DNA from 4 places in the Paenibacillus sp. J31R109 genome. Region 4 is predicted to be linked to each of the others. Evidence: a T-box and tRNA genes for the amino acid it is inferred to sense, from the RefSeq annotation. Region 4 holds a T-box; the other regions hold tRNA genes.

What was found. A T-box is a leader RNA that pairs with one kind of tRNA and senses whether it is charged. The one in region 4 lies ahead of argS (arginine--tRNA ligase), so its partner is inferred to be a tRNA-Arg.
Region 1: it encodes a tRNA-Arg, which carries the amino acid that the T-box ahead of argS (arginine--tRNA ligase) is inferred to sense. The anticodon was not compared.
Region 2: it encodes a tRNA-Arg, which carries the amino acid that the T-box ahead of argS (arginine--tRNA ligase) is inferred to sense. The anticodon was not compared.
Region 3: it encodes a tRNA-Arg, which carries the amino acid that the T-box ahead of argS (arginine--tRNA ligase) is inferred to sense. The anticodon was not compared.

Annotation. Positions count from the first base shown of each region.
Region 1 is NZ_JCAUAR010000015.1:11,722-16,718, reverse strand. It holds gene tadA (tRNA adenosine(34) deaminase TadA) at 135-593, shown strand; gene AC58QT_RS27350 (hypothetical protein) at 598-933, opposite strand; gene AC58QT_RS27345 (DUF1697 domain-containing protein) at 908-1,159, opposite strand; gene AC58QT_RS27340 (DUF1648 domain-containing protein) at 1,175-1,672, opposite strand; tRNA gene AC58QT_RS27335 (tRNA-Arg) at 1,833-1,906, shown strand; gene AC58QT_RS27330 (MFS transporter) at 2,013-3,218, shown strand; gene AC58QT_RS27325 (small acid-soluble spore protein P) at 3,554-3,724, opposite strand; gene AC58QT_RS27320 (hypothetical protein) at 3,743-3,898, opposite strand; gene AC58QT_RS27315 (hypothetical protein) at 3,917-4,264, opposite strand; gene AC58QT_RS27310 (DUF2252 family protein) at 4,386-4,997, opposite strand, start outside.
Region 2 is NZ_JCAUAR010000017.1:28,336-33,332, reverse strand. It holds gene AC58QT_RS29060 (phosphoglycerate kinase) at 1-722, opposite strand, end outside; gene gap (type I glyceraldehyde-3-phosphate dehydrogenase) at 844-1,851, opposite strand; gene AC58QT_RS29050 (sugar-binding transcriptional regulator) at 1,939-2,961, opposite strand; tRNA gene AC58QT_RS29045 (tRNA-Arg) at 3,225-3,296, shown strand; gene clpP (ATP-dependent Clp endopeptidase proteolytic subunit ClpP) at 3,466-4,047, shown strand; gene AC58QT_RS29035 (stalk domain-containing protein) at 4,121-4,997, opposite strand, start outside.
Region 3 is NZ_JCAUAR010000003.1:563,452-568,448, reverse strand. It holds gene asnB (asparagine synthase (glutamine-hydrolyzing)) at 1-483, opposite strand, end outside; gene AC58QT_RS12390 (DUF4023 family protein) at 675-788, shown strand; gene AC58QT_RS12385 (hypothetical protein) at 954-1,085, shown strand; gene AC58QT_RS12380 (methyl-accepting chemotaxis protein) at 1,186-2,040, opposite strand; tRNA gene AC58QT_RS12375 (tRNA-Arg) at 2,231-2,304, opposite strand; gene AC58QT_RS12370 (hypothetical protein) at 2,467-3,378, shown strand; gene tig (trigger factor) at 3,488-4,789, shown strand; gene clpP (ATP-dependent Clp endopeptidase proteolytic subunit ClpP) at 4,994-4,997, shown strand, end outside.
Region 4 is NZ_JCAUAR010000018.1:776-5,772, forward strand. It holds gene AC58QT_RS29605 (sigma-70 family RNA polymerase sigma factor) at 1-225, shown strand, start outside; gene AC58QT_RS29610 (hypothetical protein) at 218-1,630, shown strand; T-box leader at 1,681-1,900, shown strand; gene argS (arginine--tRNA ligase) at 1,951-3,663, shown strand; gene AC58QT_RS29620 (CapA family protein) at 3,761-4,990, shown strand.

The DNA.
Region 1 (4,997 bases), on a different contig from region 4:
TATGAATGTGTAGTGGAATGAATATCCACAGGTTTATAAGTTATCCACATTGTTATCCACAGCTTGTTAACAACGAATATCTGTTCGGATTTTTATGCACATGTGGATAAACTATTATTGCGAGGTGTCCCCCTGTGGATCAACATATCCCCTGGATGCAAGAAGCGATTGGCGAGGCGCTTAAAGCTGAAGCCATCCGTGAAGTACCGATAGGCGCAGTCGTCGTCTATCAAGGTCAAATCATAGGCCGCGGTTATAATTTACGCGAAACCACCCTAGATCCTCTCGCACATGCAGAGATGATTGCTATTAAACAAGCGAGCGAGCATCTGCAAGCCTGGCGCCTTCTCGACTGCCAGCTCTATGTGACGCTGGAACCTTGTCCGATGTGCGCAGGTGCCATCGTGCAAGCACGAATACCGCAGGTGATTTACGGAACAGTGGATCCGAAGGCTGGCTGCGCTGGGACGTTGATGAACTTACTGCAGGAGGACCGATTCAATCATCGTGTCGATGTGGTTAGTGGCGTTTTGCAAGAGGAATGTTCAACGATGTTAACGCAGTTCTTTCGAAAATTACGGGGAAAAGCGTAGGCGTTCAGCCGTTTGAAGTGTGTCCTGGCTGTAAGGCCTCGGCTAACTCTACCAGCTTGCTCATCGTATTCCAATTTCGCGTCGTCGTGCGATCGCCAAGTTTCTGAATGTTGCTCGCCAGCTTCGAATCCAACACACTTTGCCGAAACAGAAAATATATTGTGCAGCCCTGTATCTGAAACTCATCGACTTCACTCTGTCCCTTGGATAAGATGTCGGTGAATGTCGGCGGGGCTTCTTCCGTTAGTACGGAAATTTGAATGCTCTCCCCTTCGGACAAGTCATCTGCGTCATAAGGACAATTCCCTACAAGTTCAGCTAGCTCCGCTGCGGTGCGCAAAATAACGGGTAGGCGCTACGCCAGCCGCATCGCTAATTGCTTTTTCAATACGTGGTCTTAGTGACTCACTTGGCTCCTCCGATTGAAACAACACATTGCCACTTTGCAAATACGTCTGTATGTGTGCTAATCCTATGGCCTCTAGTGTCTTTTTCAAGTCGGCCATTTTGATCTTATTTTTGCCTCCTACATTAATCCCGCGCAGAAAACCTACGTAAACCGTCATTGTGACATGCCTCCCTTACTTCAATTGTATGGAACGTATGAGGAAGAAGATGATCGTGCCAAACAGTATCAACAGGATGAAGCCTAACCCCCATAAATTTAGCTCCGCATTGCCTTCTTTTGCACTCTGTATAATAGACCACTCAATAAACATAAACAGAATGAGGATTATCGTCTTCATACTATGGATGAGCAAACGCGCATTCTGGTATTGCCCTCGGGCATTCTGAGCGGTAATAGCAGTTAGATAATTGTACACGTGAGGGACCTTGCTTAAGAGCGTCAAGCCAACATAGATGATAACTCCAATAAGCGGTACGGCCATTAGGCTCATTTTGTTCCCCCAGCCATCGATCTCCCCTTTCCCGTTAAAATGCATCGGAATTCGCTCGGGCATATCGCGCCACTCGTAGGCAACATATGCGATCATACTTATGATTACGAGCAAAGAAATGACATCAAGTATAGTTTCAACTTTGGATCTGCCGAGTTGGATCACGGGACGTTGCTCCATACAACACCTACTTTCTATTAGGTTAACAACAGATTACGGTAGTGCTATTTATTTCTTTACCCACTATGTACATTCCTTACTCATACGAAACCTCCTGCTTGCACATGGGTTAAAATGGGTTGCACTTCAAAAACATCTCGTGTTAGAATGACGATACTATGCGCCCGTAGCTCAGCAGGATAGAGCAACAGTTTCCTAAACTGTAGGTCGTACGTTCGAATCGTATCGGGCGCGTATCGTTTTTCTCACAAAGCAAACATACTTTAAAAAGGGATTTCAACTTAGGTTGGCAATCCCTTTCTTTGTTTTGGATTCATAATCGAAAGGAGTCCTCACTCCGATGACAACTCGCGCTATCTCATCTTACCGGATCCCGCTCTTCTGCGCGGTCACGATGCTTTTCTGGATGTCCATGTACACCAGCGTTCCGATCATGGCGCCTTATGTAGAGTTCCTTGGGGGAAGCCACCAGTTAGCAGGTTGGATTGTAGGTATGTACGGCATCTCGCAGATGCTGCTCCGCATACCCGTAGGCATTATGTCGGATCGTTTTCATAAAAGAAGACTGTTCATTACCTTCGGCCTTCTCTTCACTGCCATTACCGGAATTGGGCTGTGGTTCACGCACGATTTTACTTGGATTCTAATCCTCCGCGCACTCGCAGGGGCAGCCGCAGCGACATGGGTTGATTTTACAGTGCTATTCACGAGCTATTACAAGCATGAAGAATCAACGAAGGCGATTGGCACCATCTCCTTTTTCAACTCACTCGGTCAGGTGCTTGGTATCCTAAGTGCCGGCTGGGCAGCAGACAAGCTGGGGTGGGAATCGGTATTTATCTTAGGTGCAGTACTGGGCCTCCTTGGCATGATCGGCTCATTCTTCCTCATTGAAAAAGTCGAGAAAGACGCTCCGAAAATTACGTTACGCGGCATTGGCGACGTGGCGACAGATCGTACGCTCCTCTTCGTGTCGTTGCTTGCCATTCTATCGCAGGTATTGATTTTTGCTACGGTTTTCGGCTTTACACCGGTCTATGCCATGCAGCTCGGAGCAGACAAATTCTCGCTCTCCTTGTTGTCCTTATTTGCTAACGTTCCTGTTGCGCTAGCCTCCTTGTTCGGGGGACGACGATGGGCGATCCGTTATGGAGAGAAGCGCATGGTTGTAGTTGGCTTTCTGCTCATGGGGATATTCACCTTTACGGTTCCGTTCACTCATCATCTCTGGCTGCTTATGGTCACGCAAGCATTGGCAGGCTTTGGTCGCGGACTTTCATTTACATTACTCATGGGCATGAGCATTAAGCATATGCCTGCGGATAAGCGCGCAACAGCCATGGGCTTCTTCCAAGCCATATATGGGCTCGGGATGTTCGTAGGGCCAGTCCTTATGGGCATCATTGGTGACTATTTTTCACTCAATCAGGGCTTTATTGTACTCGGTATCCTCGGTGCTTTCAGTGCACTTCTCGCTTATCTGTTCGTTCAAAACGCAGCTAAGAAACGGCCACTAACGGCTAACAACTCTACGATTGCGCAATGATAGTAAGGGCATTCCGCGAATTGGTTATAAGGTATCGTCCAAAGACATAGAAAAAAAGAACCCATAAGGGTTCTTTTTTCTGTCGGCATTGATGATATTTCTTTGAACCTTGTTACACATAAAACCTAAGTTAAATCTGCGTATAAAACACGGTAAGTGTCTTTAGCACATCGCCCTCCAGCCTGATTATAACAGGTAGAAAAGTCCTCTTTGCAACGGTTGTTTCGCTTTCGCTAATTGCTCCAACGGAACCACACCTCTCTGCTTGCCGACAATAATAGTATGACCGATTTTTGTTTTTCTAATCATATTATTTTTAAAAATTTCGTTGCCCGTTATCCGCCGTGTCCATGACCTTCTGCAGCGTGTCCGCCATGATGATTCTGATTCTTCACTTTCTTAGAACCAGACAGTGGCTCCTGATTGCCACCCGCATTGTTTCGATTCTTTACATTGCCATTATTAACAAGATTGTCACCTGCGGAATAGTTTTTAGGTTTAGACATGGCTCTTCATCCTCTCTGTTACGAGTTTGTTCCTTCGTGATTTAGAGCATCTTGATGCCTATGGTCGTTGACCTTCTGCTGGATTTGCTGCGCATTATGCGCGTTCGCCGGATTCGCATCTAGATCCTTAGCCACATTTTGCAGGTTCTTATCTGCACTCTTTTGCTTCGTCATCAAGGTGTCCTCCTTCTATTAAGCGTTCGTAACCTTCTGCAATGCCTGCGCACACTCATGAATATGCCGCACATAATCATCGATTAGCGACTGTATCACACCACTTCGTTCGTCAATATGCGTCGTTCCTTGCTGTACATCGGTTAGTTCAACCTTCACTTCTCTGGCGTCCACATACGTCACTTTAAAATCAAACGAATAGCCGGTATGCCCCGCCGTCATAATGTGCACTCGGACAGCGTCGGCATCGCCTTCATCTGCCCATACCCTTGTTGTATCGGCAGGCTGGAGAACGGTGGGCATGACGCGCATCCACTCTTTCACGATTTCAGCTTGATCCACGCTAGGCTTATCTGATTTGCTCATAGGTAACACCTCCACATGATTAAAATGCGGAAGCCGCCTGTCTTTTATCCATGTAAAAAAACACCTACTCCCCGGCACGAATGAGAAATCGTGCTTTGGAATAGGTGTTAAGATTAGCTAACTATTGAATCATTTGCTGCCAAAGCATACCCAACATCTTAGCCGCCTCTTCACGTGAAGCGAAATCCTTCGGTGCGAATCGATTGCCGGATTTCCCAGAAATAATGCCAGCTTGCTGCATCGCTTTCGCTGCATCTACAGCGAAGGCAGGGATCTCAGCGCCATCTGCAAATGTTGACGTGACCGCAACTTGCGGCAAACTAAACTTTTGCAGCGCGGCGAACCTAGCAATCATCGTTACTATTTGCTCACGCGATATGTTAGCTGCTGGTGCAAATTCACCTGCGCGTACGCCGCTTGTAATGCCATTCTCGGATGCCCATTGTACAGCCTGGGCATAATAGCTGTCCGCCTTCACATCGTTGAAGGTACCCGCTTTATACGCGCCTAGATTTGCGCCCGCCATGCGAGCGAGCATCAGGGTGAAATCCGCACGGGTAATTTGTGCAGCCGGCGAGAATTCACCTTCTGCTGTTCCGTTGATCATATTGCGAGCGGCTAGATAAGTTATATAGCTCTTCGCGAAGCTTCCTGACGTATCTCCGAACGTAACAGGTGCATACCCCACCGCGTATTGTGAAAAGTGGCTTACTTTAAAAATTAGCGTGCCTGT
Region 2 (4,997 bases), on a different contig from region 4:
GAGTTATCTAGAAGAGATTTACCGATTTCGTAGCCTTGAGCTTTCAAGAATGTATAGGACAGACCTCCGCCGATCAAGACGTTGTCTGCAATATTCAGAAGGTTTTCAATAACTGCGATTTTGTCTTTTACTTTGGAACCACCAACGATCGCTGTGAAAGGACGCTCAGGGTTGTTCAACGCTTTACCAAGAACATCAAGCTCTTTCTCCATCAAAAGACCGGAAACAGCTGGGATGTAAGCTGCGATGCCTGAAGTTGAAGCATGCGCACGGTGAGCAGCACCGAATGCATCATTCACGAACAAATCAGCAAGATCAGCGAAAGCTTTTGCAAGCTCTGGATCATTCTTCTCTTCACCTTCGTTGAAACGAACGTTTTCAAGCAGGAGAACATCGCCATTTTCAAGCGCATCCACTTGTGCTTTTACGATTTCACCAACGGATTGATCCGCTTTGATCACGTTTTGACCAAGAAGCTCAGCCAATTTCGCAGCAACTGGTGTTAAACGAAGCTCTTCCACCACTTGTCCATTTGGACGACCAAAATGCGCTGCAAGAATAACTTTAGCGCCTTGCTCTACTAAGTATTTAATTGTAGGAAGCGTTTCTCTGATACGGGTATCGTCAGTGATTTGACCGTTTTCTACAGGCACGTTGAAATCAACGCGAACAAATACTCTTTTACCAGCTACTTCAACATCGCGAACACTTTTCTTATTCATCGTAAAAGCCTCCTGAACGTATGGTTTTCTTCCGCTTCTATCCATTTACATAGTAAATCGCACATAAAGAGGAGAATCGCTTCTCCCCTTCATGTGGTTTTTTTATGTGATGATTATGAAATTACAGACCTTTTTTCGCGATGAAAGCTACCAAGTCAACAACGCGGTTGGAGTAACCCCACTCGTTATCGTACCAGGAAACTACTTTCAACATGTTGTCGCCAACTACCATTGTGGACAAAGCGTCGATTGTGGAAGAAGCTGGGTCACCATTGAAGTCGCTGGATACAAGTGCATCTTCTGTGTAGTTAAGAATGCCTTTCATAGGGCCTTCGGAAGCTGCTTTCAAAGCTGCGTTTACTTCGTCAACAGTTACGTTAACTTTAAGCTCAACAACCAAATCCGTTACGGATACGTTAGGTGTAGGAACACGCATAGCCATACCGTTCAATTTGCCTTTAAGCTCAGGAAGAACTAGACCGATTGCTTTAGCTGCACCAGTGCTGGAAGGAATGATGTTCTCAGCTGCTGCACGAGCACGACGAAGGTCTTTATGTGGAACGTCAAGAACGGATTGATCGTTTGTGTAAGAGTGAACAGTTGTCATCATACCTTTTACGATTCCGAATTGATCGTTGATTACTTTTGCGAAAGGAGCTAGACAGTTTGTTGTACAAGAAGCGTTGGAGATGATTGTGTGTGCAGCTGGATCGTATTTGTCTTCGTTAACACCAAGTACGATTGTGATATCTTCATCAGTCGCTGGAGCGGAGATGATAACTTTTTTAGCTCCACCGTTCAAGTGAAGAGCTGCTTTTTCTTTCGCTGTGAAAATACCAGTGGACTCGATTACGATTTCAGCGCCTACAGATCCCCATGGCAGATCCCCAGGGTTACGCTCAGCAAAAACCTTGATGGAACGACCGTTAACGATCAATTCACCTTCGCCAGCTTCAACTGTAGCGTCTAGTTTACCGTGAGTAGTGTCATATTTAAGCAAGTGAGCCAATGTTTTAACGTCAGTCAAATCGTTTACTGCTACGATCTGTACATCTGGGTTGTTCAATGCTGCGCGGAATACGTTACGACCAATACGTCCGAAACCGTTAATACCTACTTTTGTTGTCATAGTCAATTCCTCCTAGGTTTACATGCATTTTATATATTTCAAAACGTAAGCCGATAAGGGCACACGTTATGATGTCAAACTTCTTCGTCATACATGCTTCATAATTTCCAAAGCCGCTGCTTCATCCGTTACTAGTACATCTTCCTGCCCATGTCTGAGCACAGAAGCAATGGCTTCACCTTTGCTCTTCCCGCCAGCGACACCAATGACCACTTCCACCCGATGCAGATCCTCAAGCCGTAATCCGACTGTCGGCATCTTATGAACCACATTCCCTTGACGGTCAAAATAATAGCCAAGCGCCTCAGCAAGCGCCCCATCGGCTGTCAGACTACTCGTAGTCCCTGCATCCACCTTACGGCGGCGTGCCATGACCATAGCATCTCCGATACCATGTACAACAATGCGACAACTGCGCACTGCGTCAACAACTTCCTGAATCTGTGGATCCTGAATGAGCGATTGATACGCTTCTTCTCCAAGATGATCGGGCACATGCAGCAATCTGTATTTCCCGCCAGTTTTCTTAGCCATGATGGAAGCAATCGTGTTGGCTTGCATATCCACGCTTTCACCAAGTCCACCGCGTGCAGGAACGAACAAGCTGCCTTTCATTGATGATGAAAGTGCCAGGTTATTGGCTATTTGCGCCATCGTGGATCCACCCGTAACCGCGATGATATCATCTTTGGCAATATATTTACGTAAGGCAGCCGCGCCAGCGCGTCCAAGCTCCTTCTTCGTAAATACCGACGTGTCGGAATCCCCTGGAACGATAATCACATTCGACAGGTTAAATGCCTTGGCAATACTGTCTTCCAAATCTGTCAGACCGAAAGCCATCTTAATGATCGGCTGCATATCCTCCAGCAACTGACGACCAGACTCGCTGATCTTCATACCGCTTGCGTCAAATTCCAGAAGCCCAAGCTCCTTCAAGAAATCAACTTCACCGCGGAGCACGCGCTCCGTCATGTCGAGTGAGGACGCTAAGGTCCTTCTTCCAACGACGCCGGAAACCAAGATGTGCTGCAGAATCGAGTACCGCTTCTTCATGATGTCCATAAGATCAGGCATGAGCTGTTTCTGTATGTCTAGAATCTCTCTCATAGGACGACTTTGAACGCTCCTGATCCATTGTTGGACGTTTTATGTCCCGGGTATACATTTTGCGTCCCACCCGGGTGAAAAAAAAGTTCCTTGCGCATTTCTTATATTGTTTCTCGATTACAGTTCTTATTATAACCATTTCCTGCGCAACATTCAACATTTGTTCAAACATTTTTCTTCAAATGGGTCTGTAAGGGCTTACCATCTTGCTTTTTCTAGAAAGCTGACTTATAATAACCCTTGCTTCACTATTTCTAAACTATGCGCCCGTGGTCCAATGGATATGACGTAGGCCTCCGAAGCCTGAGATAAAGGTTCGATTCCTTTCGGGCGCGTCCAGTAATAATCAGATAGGCAGTACCCCAAATCAGCCCTTAGCTGATTTTTTTTATGTTTAGTTTGACCTTTCTTGACCTTCGGAGGTTTTTTCGTTATCATACTTGTAGATACTGTAAATAGTATGTACCCAATAGTAGGTAACCCAACCCCAAGGAGGTCATTCTCATGAGTTTTATTCCTATGGTCGTCGAACAGGACGCGCGCGGTGAAAGAGGATATGACATCTACTCTCGCTTGCTGAAGGACCGCATTATATTCTTAGGCACGGGTGTCAACGATGTTGTGGCGAATTCCATCATTGCTCAGTTGCTCTTCTTGGCCGCACAAGATCCTGATAAAGATATCTCGCTTTACATTAACAGCCCAGGCGGCTCCATCACAGCTGGTATGGCGATCTTCGACACGATGCAGTTCATCAAACCAGACGTATCCACGATCTGCGTTGGTATGGCAGCTTCCATGGGCGCATTCTTGCTCACAGCTGGTGCCAAAGGCAAGCGTTACGCGCTTCCGAACAGCGAAGTCATGATTCACCAACCGCTAGGCGGCGCTGAAGGCCAAGCCTCTGATATCGAAATTCGCGCGAAGCGCATTTTGAAAATGAGAGACAACCTGAACACGATCCTTGCAGAGCGTACAGGACAATCGTTCGAGCGCATCGAGAAGGATACAGACCGTGATAACTTCATGAGTGCTAAAGAAGCAGCCGAATACGGACTCATCGATAAAGTCATCGAACGCGTCTAATTTTATACATGAAAAAAACCAGCTTGATCCTCACGCTCCTGAGCGCTGAAGATCGGCTGGTTTTTTGTTTGTCTTATTTCAAATCTTCCAATGGGTAGAAAATTAAATCAATCGGGAACGCCGAGCCTGCTGGAGGTGTAAACTCAATATCGAGTGCATCTTCCGTCCCTGTCGTGCGCGCTAACACTTCCATGCCGTCGAACGCGGTAATAACACCGGAGTAAGGCACAGGAATGATCTCACCGTTAATTTTGAACGGCCCTTTGAACACACCGCCTCTGGCCATGATCATCACAGCCATTTTGCGCGGCTTATCCGCATGAATCTTATAGACCACACCGTAGTTGCCGCCATTCTCCACATCTTGCTTACGCATCACATCATAACCTTTGACGAACGGATCTGTTTTATTATCACCGATCGTTAAGACGGAAGGTTTCGTAAAGCTGGAAGCGTCAATTTTCCATTGAATCTCAGAAACTGGGAACGTCCCGCGAACATGCCCGTTAAAGGCGAGTAAAGGCAACTCCTTTACTGTCGTTGGCGTCAGCATTTTATCCGTTGCGATAAAGGACATTTGAAGCTCGCCATTCGTCTCCACATCATAGAACAGATTCACACCTTGCCCAGGATAGAACTCAGGCAATTTCGCATACACATAGCTTGCCCCTGGCAGAACCGTCATTTCATCCGTGTACACATTGTTAAGCAAGAAATCCACCGAAGCTTCGCTACCGATCAAGTTCGCGTAAACAGAAGGATATACTTCGCCTTTGTTTGTTGTTTTGATCGTAATCGGTTTATCCGTGTTGTTTGTAGCGAAGATAGCCATTGTCATCTTGTTTTTCGTACCATTGATATGATCCGCGTATAAACGAGCTTTACCATTGATATTATCTTGATACAAAATACCGCTGGATGTGAATTCTTCCGGACTGTCGCTGACAAGC
Region 3 (4,997 bases), on a different contig from region 4:
ACCGAACAATAACACACTTTCCTGATGGGAATAAAAGAGAGGCTTAACGCCAAGTCTATCCCGTACTAGAGTCAGTGATTGCTCTTGGTCATTCCAAGCGGCAAACGCAAAGATGCCATTCAGACGGTCAATACATGCTTTTCCCCACTCAATAAAGGCAACCAGAAGGACTTCGGTATCACAGGTTGTGCGAAAGTGATGGCCGCGAAGTTCAAGCTCCTTTTTTAACTCAGGGGCATTATAGAGTTCGCCGTTATATACGATGGTATACGTATAGTCGCCTTGTTTGCGTACCATAGGCTGAGCGCCGTTCTCAGGATCCATGACACTAAGACGTCGATGTCCAAGGGCACAGTGCTGTGAAATCCAGGTACCTTTTGCATCAGGTCCACGAAGGTGGAGCGTTTCCGTCATATTTTCTAGAATGGACGGGTACCCGGTCAAGTCTTTCCGCCAATCTATCCAACCCGTTATTCCGCACATAGACGTTCCTTCCTTTCTTTTAAAGAGAGCATAATGATAAAGGGTATGCAAATGGAAGGTATTAAATGTCTGTCCAGAAAACCGGGGAAGCAAGCGGGACGTGGTTTTTGTATAGATTGGGTGTTTAAATTTCGAGCCTCGGTGACATTCTAATGGGGTAATGCCATTCTTTCTTCAGGAGGCGAGTGCTCATGGATAGTCATTTCATTAGCAAGCTGCACGACAAGCAGAGGAAAGCCGAGAAGAATAAAAGGACACAAGGTGAGGGTCATACGGGCAAGAATTTGCCTCATAAGATGCACTAACGTCGTTTGGCATGAGCAAAAGCCTGCAGGGAGAGATCTCTGCAGGCTCTTTGTATCTGAATGGTAATTCTTCTTGTATTCCCTATAAATTAGAAGGCATAATCGTAAATTAATTCTTCCATACTATTGAGGCTTTCATTCTATGAATTGAAGGAGTTGCTTAGCATGGGTAAAAAGAAAAGTATGTCACAGAAAATACAAAGCACAATCGACAACTCGAAGCAATCCTCACGTATTCAATCGAATTTGGACTCGACAGAACCAGGACACCATCAGCCTAATCGACCATCTGTCTAAACGTATTGTTTCAGACGCCCTTGCTGTTAGCCGCAGTGGGGGTGTTTTTTCATTCAATAGGAGGTTAGTGGCTTAGCTGGGGTTGCGTAATGTGTACTATCTAAATAGAGGATGCCAAATGTTCCGTAGTCGAAGCGATGTGATCATATGATTTCTTTAATTGTTCAATCGAATTGGAGTTGATGGAAATTTGCTTTGTGGTATCCTCAATACTTTGAATCATCGATGACACCGAAGTCGAGATATGGATTAGCTGATCGGATATTTCTTGGGCAGATTGCTTACTCGAACTAGCCATTTTCCTGATTTCATTGGCAACCACCTCAAATCCACGTCCATGCTCGCCTGCGCGAGCAGCTTCAAGTGCGGCATTCAGACCCAATAGATGGGACTGAGAAGCGATTTCTTTGACAATTGTGGTTACAGACTGGATGCTCTTGACTTGCTTCTCGACTGTAGAAGATTCTCGGCTCATCTCTGACATATGTGTAACGATCACTTTTGAAGCTTCTAATACTTCATCTGTGCTCACGGTAATTTTCTCTACCATAGCTTTCAAATCGGCAGTACTCTGTTGCAGGACAGTTTCGCGTTTCGTAACATCTGTAGCGATCTTGATGATCGCATCCACGCGGCCTTCGTTAAAGACCGGCATGTAAGTTGCTTCTAACGTAAGCTTCCCTCCACCATTAGCTACTCGAATAATCTTATTTTGAAAGGCCTTGCCATTACGTAAATCTTCCCAGAGATTCTCATAGGTTGAACTGGAAACGAATTCTGGCAAACAAAACTTGCTATGATGGTAGCCGATAATTTCTTCCACCGTATATCCCATAGCAGAAGTGAAGAGTGAATTTGCCCAGGTTACATATCCGCTCGTGTCAAACATAATCATAGCTAAATGACTTTGTATAGAAGATAAAATTTCTAATTGTTGTTTCGTCCTGTCTTCCATTCTTTTCACTCCTCTAAGTATAGTAACTTAGCTAATTCTGAGTTGTTAAAATATACTAATCATATTTTACCTTAAAAAAGGACAGGATTCGACAAAAATTGCGACAGAATTACAACATATTCTAATCAGTTATTAAAAAATATATAACAAAAAGGCCGCGCAATTGCGCGACCCTTTTGTTTGAAATTGACGTCCCAGGAGGGATTCGAACCCCCGACCGCACGCTTAGAAGGCGTGTGCTCTATCCAGCTGAGCTACTGAGACCTATGACACTTCTTACCGCCTGGACGTGATCCGTTTGGCGAAGCAAGAGTTAATATATCACAACGTATAAAGTGAGTCAACTTCATTTTTTAAATATTTTTGCAATCAATTGGATGATGGAGTAAACTGGCACAAGCGAGACCACGAACAGAGGTGATCCTGATGTCAGACCCATCTTTAGAGAATGTTATCCTTTTTCCTAAAACAGAGCAGTTCTATGAAGACGAGTTAACCAAGCTGTTGCGCTCCGAGCAATATAAAGAAGCCCTTGATATGCTTACTTTTCTTCTCCAGTTTCCCAATGTTGATGCGAATAAGTCTGACCAATGGGAAGCTCTGCGGCACTGGCTACTCACCATGTTTCCGGAAACGATGTTTTCAACCTCTGAGACAGAGGAGGAAGTTGCGGAGGCAGAATCCGACTTATTACGGCAATACATCCATGACAAAGCAGCATCGGATGATGGCGCTTTTGTGAACAAACTTCAAACCATGCTTCGGGAAGGAACGCTGGAGGAGCAAGTGAGTGCCTTGGAGCAGCTGGCTTTTATCGAGCAACCTGAAGTAAGTCATTTCGTGAGAGACTGGCTTTGCGAGAGACCGCGGCATCCGCACTTACAATTTAAGGCTCTTCAGACTCTTAAACAAATGGGGGAGCATGGACTTATCGAATTCCCCAAGAATGGTAAAACGGTTCTCGTGGAAATCGACGAAACGCCGCTAACCGCGGAGGATTTTCCATTACGCATTCGTGATATGATTCGCAGAGTCGGGGACATTAGTGAAATAAGCCAACCTGACTTTGTGTATTTTGCGACCCAGACTTGGCAAGAATTTCTTGCTTATGCCTATGGCACTTCAATTTACACCGAACTATTGAAGACAGAAGAAAGTGCGGTAGACGTATGGGCTTCCGCTTTACATGCCATTTTGCAAGATAAATTGTTCGGTACTGTTGATCGAGAAGAGCTGTTGGAAACTTATGGCATTGTGGATGCAATGACCTTGCAATGGAAGCGGGCACACAATGTATTAACGGCGTTTGTTAAGCAATTTAGTCCTGATCCTAGTTAAGAACAAAGCTTGCTTGAAATGAAAATGTTATATGGTATAATAGAATGGTTATAATGAGCATAACGTGAAAATTAATGTCATGGTACATTTTTGGAGGGGAAGGCATAAAATGAAAGCAAGTTGGGAAAAAATAGAGAAGAACGTTGGCGTTCTTGAAGTTGAAGTTGGGGCAGAACGTGTAGCAGATGCTTTGGATAAAGCATTTAAGAAAGTATCAGCGAAAGTGAATGTTCCAGGATTCCGTAAAGGGAAAGTGCCTCGTTCCATCTTTGAAGCTAAATTTGGCGTTGAGAGCTTGTACCAAGATGCTATCGACATCATCTTACCAGAAGTTTACGTTGAAGCGATTGAAGAGGTTAAAATCGAGCCTGTTGATCGCCCTGAAGTAGACGTTGAGCAATTTGGTAAAGGTCAAGTTATGAAATTCAAAGCTAAAGTAACAGTTAAGCCTGAAGTAACGCTTGGCGATTACAAAGGTATTGAAGTAGACGCTGTTGACGCTACTGTATCTGAAGAAGAATTGAATGATGAGCTTACACGTTTGCAACAACGTCATGCTGAACTAGTTGTTCTTGAAGAAGGACAAGCTGCTAACGGCGATGTTGTTATCATCGATTTCGAAGGATTTGTTGATGAAGTAGCATTCGAAGGCGGTAAAGCGGAGAAGTATTCCCTTGAGCTTGGATCCAACTCCTTCATCCCAGGTTTCGAAGAGCAACTCGTAGGTCTTGGTAAAGATGAAGAGAAGGAAGTTAACGTTAGCTTCCCTGAAAACTACCATTCCGAAGATTTGAAAGGCAAAGCAGCTGTGTTTAAAGTGAAACTTCACGATATCAAACGCAAAAACCTGCCTGAGCTTGACGATGAGTTCGCAAAAGACGTAAGTGAATTCGATACGCTTGTTGAGTACAAAGAAGAGCTTCAAAAGCGTATGCAAGAACGTAAAGAAAAAGATTCCGAAGCTGCACTTGAAACTGCAGTTGTTGAAAAAGCTGCTGCTAACGCAGAAGTTGAAATTCCAGGTTCGATGGTTGAAGCTGAGCTTGAGATCATGGTGAAAGAATTCGAAAGACGTCTTCGCTCCCAAGGCATGACGCTTGAGATCTACTACCAATTCTCCGGTCAAAACGAGAGCGCATTGAAAGAACAAATGAAAGAAGATGCTGACAAGCGTGTTCGCAACAACCTTGTTCTTGAAGCTATCGCAGCTGCAGAAAAAATCACAGTTTCCGCAGAAGAAGTTGACGCGGAACTTGAGAAGTATGCACCGTCTTACCAAAAATCAACAGCTGAACTTCGTGAGCTGTTCGCTTCCAACGGATCTCTTGAAGGTCTTAGCAATGATCTAGTTATCAGAAAAACGGTGGATTTCTTGCTTCAAAATAGCAAGCATGTTTCCGCAGCCGTGTAAATAAGGTAAGTAAAGGCACGTACGTAAGCAACGTGCCTTTCTTTTACCCTAATTTACGTCCAAATGCTTTAGTACATACGTATTACCGCCTACATAGCTGATTTCAGAAAAATGACATTGTGGTTCAATCGTGTTAAACTGTAAAAGAATCTCAGTACACTCAATTGAGAGAACATGGCGCTTGCCGCAAAAGGAGTTGGTACAATGA
Region 4 (4,997 bases):
ATCCAGAAGGCACAAACCGAAGAGATTTTACGTATCGTGGATTCCTATGGTCCCGTTGATCGTACGATTTTTTATAAAAAATATTATTTATATGAATCTTTGGATATGATTGCTTCAGCCCTTGGATTAACACGAAAAGCGGTTGAAAACCGTTTGAGGCGCACGCGAAATGCTCTGAAGGAACAATTGATGCTCGCTTGGAAGGAGGATATCTCACATGAATAAGAAGAGTGATCGTGATTGGTATCGCAAAATAGATCAATTAAATGATCATCAATCTAATCTTGTTATGAGTCAACTGGAGATCCATGAGGATGAACCCATTGCTGCAGAAACGCTAGCTCGGATCAAGGCACAAACATATAGTAAATTGGGAATATCGCAATCGACCCCGGTAACAACCGTGGAATCGACTCCAACAAGTAGCGATGGGGAGAAACAGAAGCTTGCACGTCATGCCAAACTGAGAAATCGAATGATCGCTGTTAGCGCCGCAACCGTTATTTTTATTGTTGTCTTCGCCATGAGCTCGCCAGAGGTGAGAGCCCAAATTCACAAAGTTTTTCAGTTCTTACCTGGATTCGCCACCGTTCAAGATTCAGAGAAACAGCTTGTTCACTATGTGCTGCAGACGCCGATAGAAGCGCCAACACTTGTGGGTAACATCCAAATACGCGGGATATCCATTGGTGATCAGTACACGAACGTCACGCTAGTCAGCGCAGGTACACCTTCTATGCGGTCATTCACGCTGAGTAATGGAGAAGGAACGTCCTATTTGATTAAATATGGCAGTATTTCAAGTGCTGGGAATGAATGGATTGGCTCTTATTATTATGAAGGGTCAATCAAAGTGACCGACAATATGCGTCTAACTCTCGATAGTCAACTTCCTAGTATTCCGATTCAACTAGCAAAGGTGGAAGAGGTTGATCAAATTAATGATCTTGGCGTAACAGACACCCATCACGAGGTAAGTCTAACAGCGTTATTACGAACCACAGATCAAAACAATACCAAGGTCACGTTACTTCCGCAGGCTCCTGTGGGAATGCAGATTAAAGCGTACGGTTTATCACCATATGACTACGTGGTTAAACCCGAACTAACGACGATTAAGGGAGAAGCAGTTTCGTATTATCGCGATCCTAATTTCCCGAATCCGAATGAATTGAGTTTCGAGCGTGATGGCGCGTCATCGACAAGCTATCATTTGAAAATCCCAGCGGTCTTAGCAACGCTACAATCTCCAAAGCCAGAATCATTCACGGTTCCGATTCCCGCTCAAGGTGTCATTGATGTCAATAGATCGATCATGATTAGTGGCTATCCCGTTGATATTACCAAAGTTGAAAGAGTACCAAGTAACGCATCGGCTTCTGAATTTGGAGGGCTTAAGATCTATCTGGATATGAAGTATAATGCGCAAGCGGCTTCATCGCTTTTGTCCTTCACGCTGGATTATATGAAATTAAAGAACACAAGTGGCTCTAATTGGCGAGTAAACGATCAAACACGTGCGATGGAGTATGTAGTTGTAGACTTTCCTGTGAAAGATACAACATTCACGTTCTACATCAAAGAAGCGCATATCATTATTCGCGGTCCCTGGGAATTTCAGCTGCAATAGCCCCTTGACAATCGATGAGATCCCTTGTAAGATATTGAAAAATTCATAATGAAATATTGATGAATGGGACAGTAATTCCTAACAGACAGTCACAGCGAGCCGGGTCAGTGTAAGCCGGTACGGATGTTATGAATGAAACGGACCCAGGAAATGGTTTGCTGAACGTTAGTAGGCGAATCCGGTCAGACGACCGTTACGAAATTGAGGGGTTAAACCATAGGTTTAACACTTAGAGTGGTACCGCGGGAATCTTCAGCTCTCGTCTCTTTTATAGAGACGGGGGCTTTTTATATTTTCAGAAAATAGATAGGAGTGACATCATGTTAAATTATAAACTGCATGTAGCTGAGAAAGTGTCATCGTTACTAGGCAGCTTCGAGCCACAAGAGCTTGCTGGATTGATGGAGTACCCAGCAAATCACGATAAAGGAGATCTTTGTTTACCCTGTTTCCGACTGAGTAAAGTGCTTGGCAAGTCACCGAAAGATATTGCGGAACACTTGCAGGCTACCCTGCAAGATGAGGAAGTCGACCAGATTGAAGCCGTTAATGGGTATTTGAATATTTTCCTAAACAAGCAGCGTTGGGCAGAATCCTTGATTCAACACATACATCATGCTGGTCATCAATATGGGTCTCAGAATGTCGGACAGGACAAGACGGTCGTGATCGACTACTCCTCCCCGAACATTGCGAAACCATTTCATGTTGGCCATTTAAGATCCACCGTAATCGGAAATGCGCTATATCACATCCACGCTTTTCTTGGATATAGAGTTGTGGGGATCAATCATTTAGGTGATTGGGGGACGCAGTTCGGGAAATTGATCGTAGCCTACCAGCAATGGGGAAGTAAGGAGGCCGTGAATCAAGGGGCAATTGATGAGCTGCTCCATCTGTATGTAAAATTCCATGAGGAAGCGGAGAAGGATCCTACGCTAGAAGATCAGGCACGTGCTTGGTTTACGAAAATGGAGCATGGTGATCAAGAAGCACTTACGTTATGGCAGTGGTTTATTGACATCAGCATGGCAGAATTTCAGAAGATATATAAGCTGCTAGGCGTTCAATTTGACGCTTATCAAGGTGAAAGCTTCTACAATGATAAAATGGAACCAGTCATTCAGTCGTTAATAGAAAAGCAGCTCTTGGAAGAAGATGAGGGGGCAATGTTAGTTAGATTGGATGCCTTTAATATGGCACCAGCCCTAATGCTGAAAAAAGATGGCAGCTCCCTCTACCATACACGTGATCTGACTGCTGCGATTTATAGAGCGGAGACCTATAATTTTGCTAAATTGATATACGTAACCGATTATGCTCAAAATTTTCATTTTCAGCAATGTTTCAAGGTCCTTGAATTAATGGGTTACACCTGGGCGTCCAAGCTGGAGCATGTAGCGTTTGGCCGTGTGAGCATTGAAGGAGGCGGCTTGTCGACACGTAAAGGCAATGTGATTAAATTAGAAAACGTGCTGGAACAGACTGTCCAAAAAATAAAAGAAGTCATAGAAGCCAGAAATCCAAGCTTGCCGAATAAAGAAGAAGTCGCTGAACAAGTGGGGATTGGGGCCGTGATTTTTAATGATTTGAGCGCTAATCGAATTAAAGATATTGATTTTTCGTGGGAAGATGCTCTTAACTTCGATGGTGAAACAGGACCCTATGTCCAATACACGCACGCAAGAACATGCAGTTTGTTGAAGAAAGCACAGCAGGGATTTGGCTATGACTTCCTAACTTTCGAGGTAGATGGGTCCTATTTGCTAGAAAAAGAAGCCATTGCAGTTATCAAAATGCTCTACCTGTTCACCGAACGTATTGAGCAAGCCATGGTGAAGCTGGAGCCGTCGATTATCTCCCGTTATCTCATCGATCTCGCACAAGCGTTCAACCGCTTTTACCATACGTGTTACATTCTTGTAGAGGAAAAACAGGTGCGTGAGGCGCGTTTGGCACTTGTTACTAGCGTTCAAACCACGTTGCGCAATGGATTAAAGCTGATTGGGCTGCAAGAGCCAAATGAAATTTAAGGAAGAGGAAATGGTAATAATCCTCATTCATGAGAGATTTTAAGGGGGGAATACTACGGGAAAAGATAAGGTTTGACGCTTAAGGAGCTGGTTTGTCGTGATAAAGCGCATGGCAGCGATCGTTTCAACACTCATTTTGGCAAGTGGATGCGTAGGCAGCTCGTTGACACCGAAAGATACAGGTATGGATGTAAAAAGTAGTCCACCTCTCGTTCGGACCGAGACTACTCCGCCGCCTATTTCGCAATTTCATGCTACTGCAAAGCAAGAGCTGCAACCGCAAACTCAACCACAACCACAAAAACAAATCTCGAAAGTTACGTTAGGCGCGATCGGAGATATCCTCATCCATGATAAGGTTTATCTAGATGCTAAGCAGAAAGATGGGACGTATAATTTTAAGCCTATATTTGAAAAGGTAAAAACCTTGCTGCAAGCGCCAGATATCCTTGTTGCTAACCAAGAGACGATGATTGGCGGTAAGGAAATGAGGCTTTCCAGTTATCCAACCTTTAATAGTCCTCATGAAATTGGCGATGCACTGAAATATGCTGGAGTAGATGTTGTGACTATTGCTAATAATCATGCGCTGGACCGCGGCGAAAAAGTGATTCAAAGTGCACTCACTTACTGGGATACCCTTGGCATTCCTTATACCGGTGCATTCAAATCTCAAAATGACCGCGACAACCTCAGGACGCTCACGAAAAATGGGATTACATTCGCCTTCTTAAGTTACACGTATGGAACGAATGGGATTTCAACGCCAGCAGGCAAACCCTTTCTGGTTAACCGGATTGATGACAGGCAAATTCGCTCGGATGTGGAGCAGGCGAAACCATTGGCAGATGTCATTGTCGTTGCGATGCATTGGGGGAACGAGTATCAACGTCTTCCTGATAAGAATCAAACGGCTCTTGCACACAAACTAGCGGATATGGGCGTGCATATTCTGATTGGGAATCATCCACATGTCCTGCAGCCTCCCGCTTGGGTAGAAGGGAAGAATGGGCATCGAACCTTTGTGGTCTATTCACTCGGCAACTTTCTATCTGCTCAAATCAACTTGTATAAGCAAGTAGGTGGCATGGCTACCATTGAAGTCGTAAAAACGACTACGAATAAGACCAAGCAGATTGAGATCACTAATCCCAGTTTTCTTCCCACGTATACGTATAGCCAACAAGGCAAACAATTTCAGATAATATCAATGGACAGGTTAACTAATGATCAACTCTCGCAGGTTAGTTCTAACTACCAAATGATAACGAAACATATGAAAACGTACATCCCCGAGCTTCACATGATTACTTCCCCAAAAGAGTAGCCAAAAA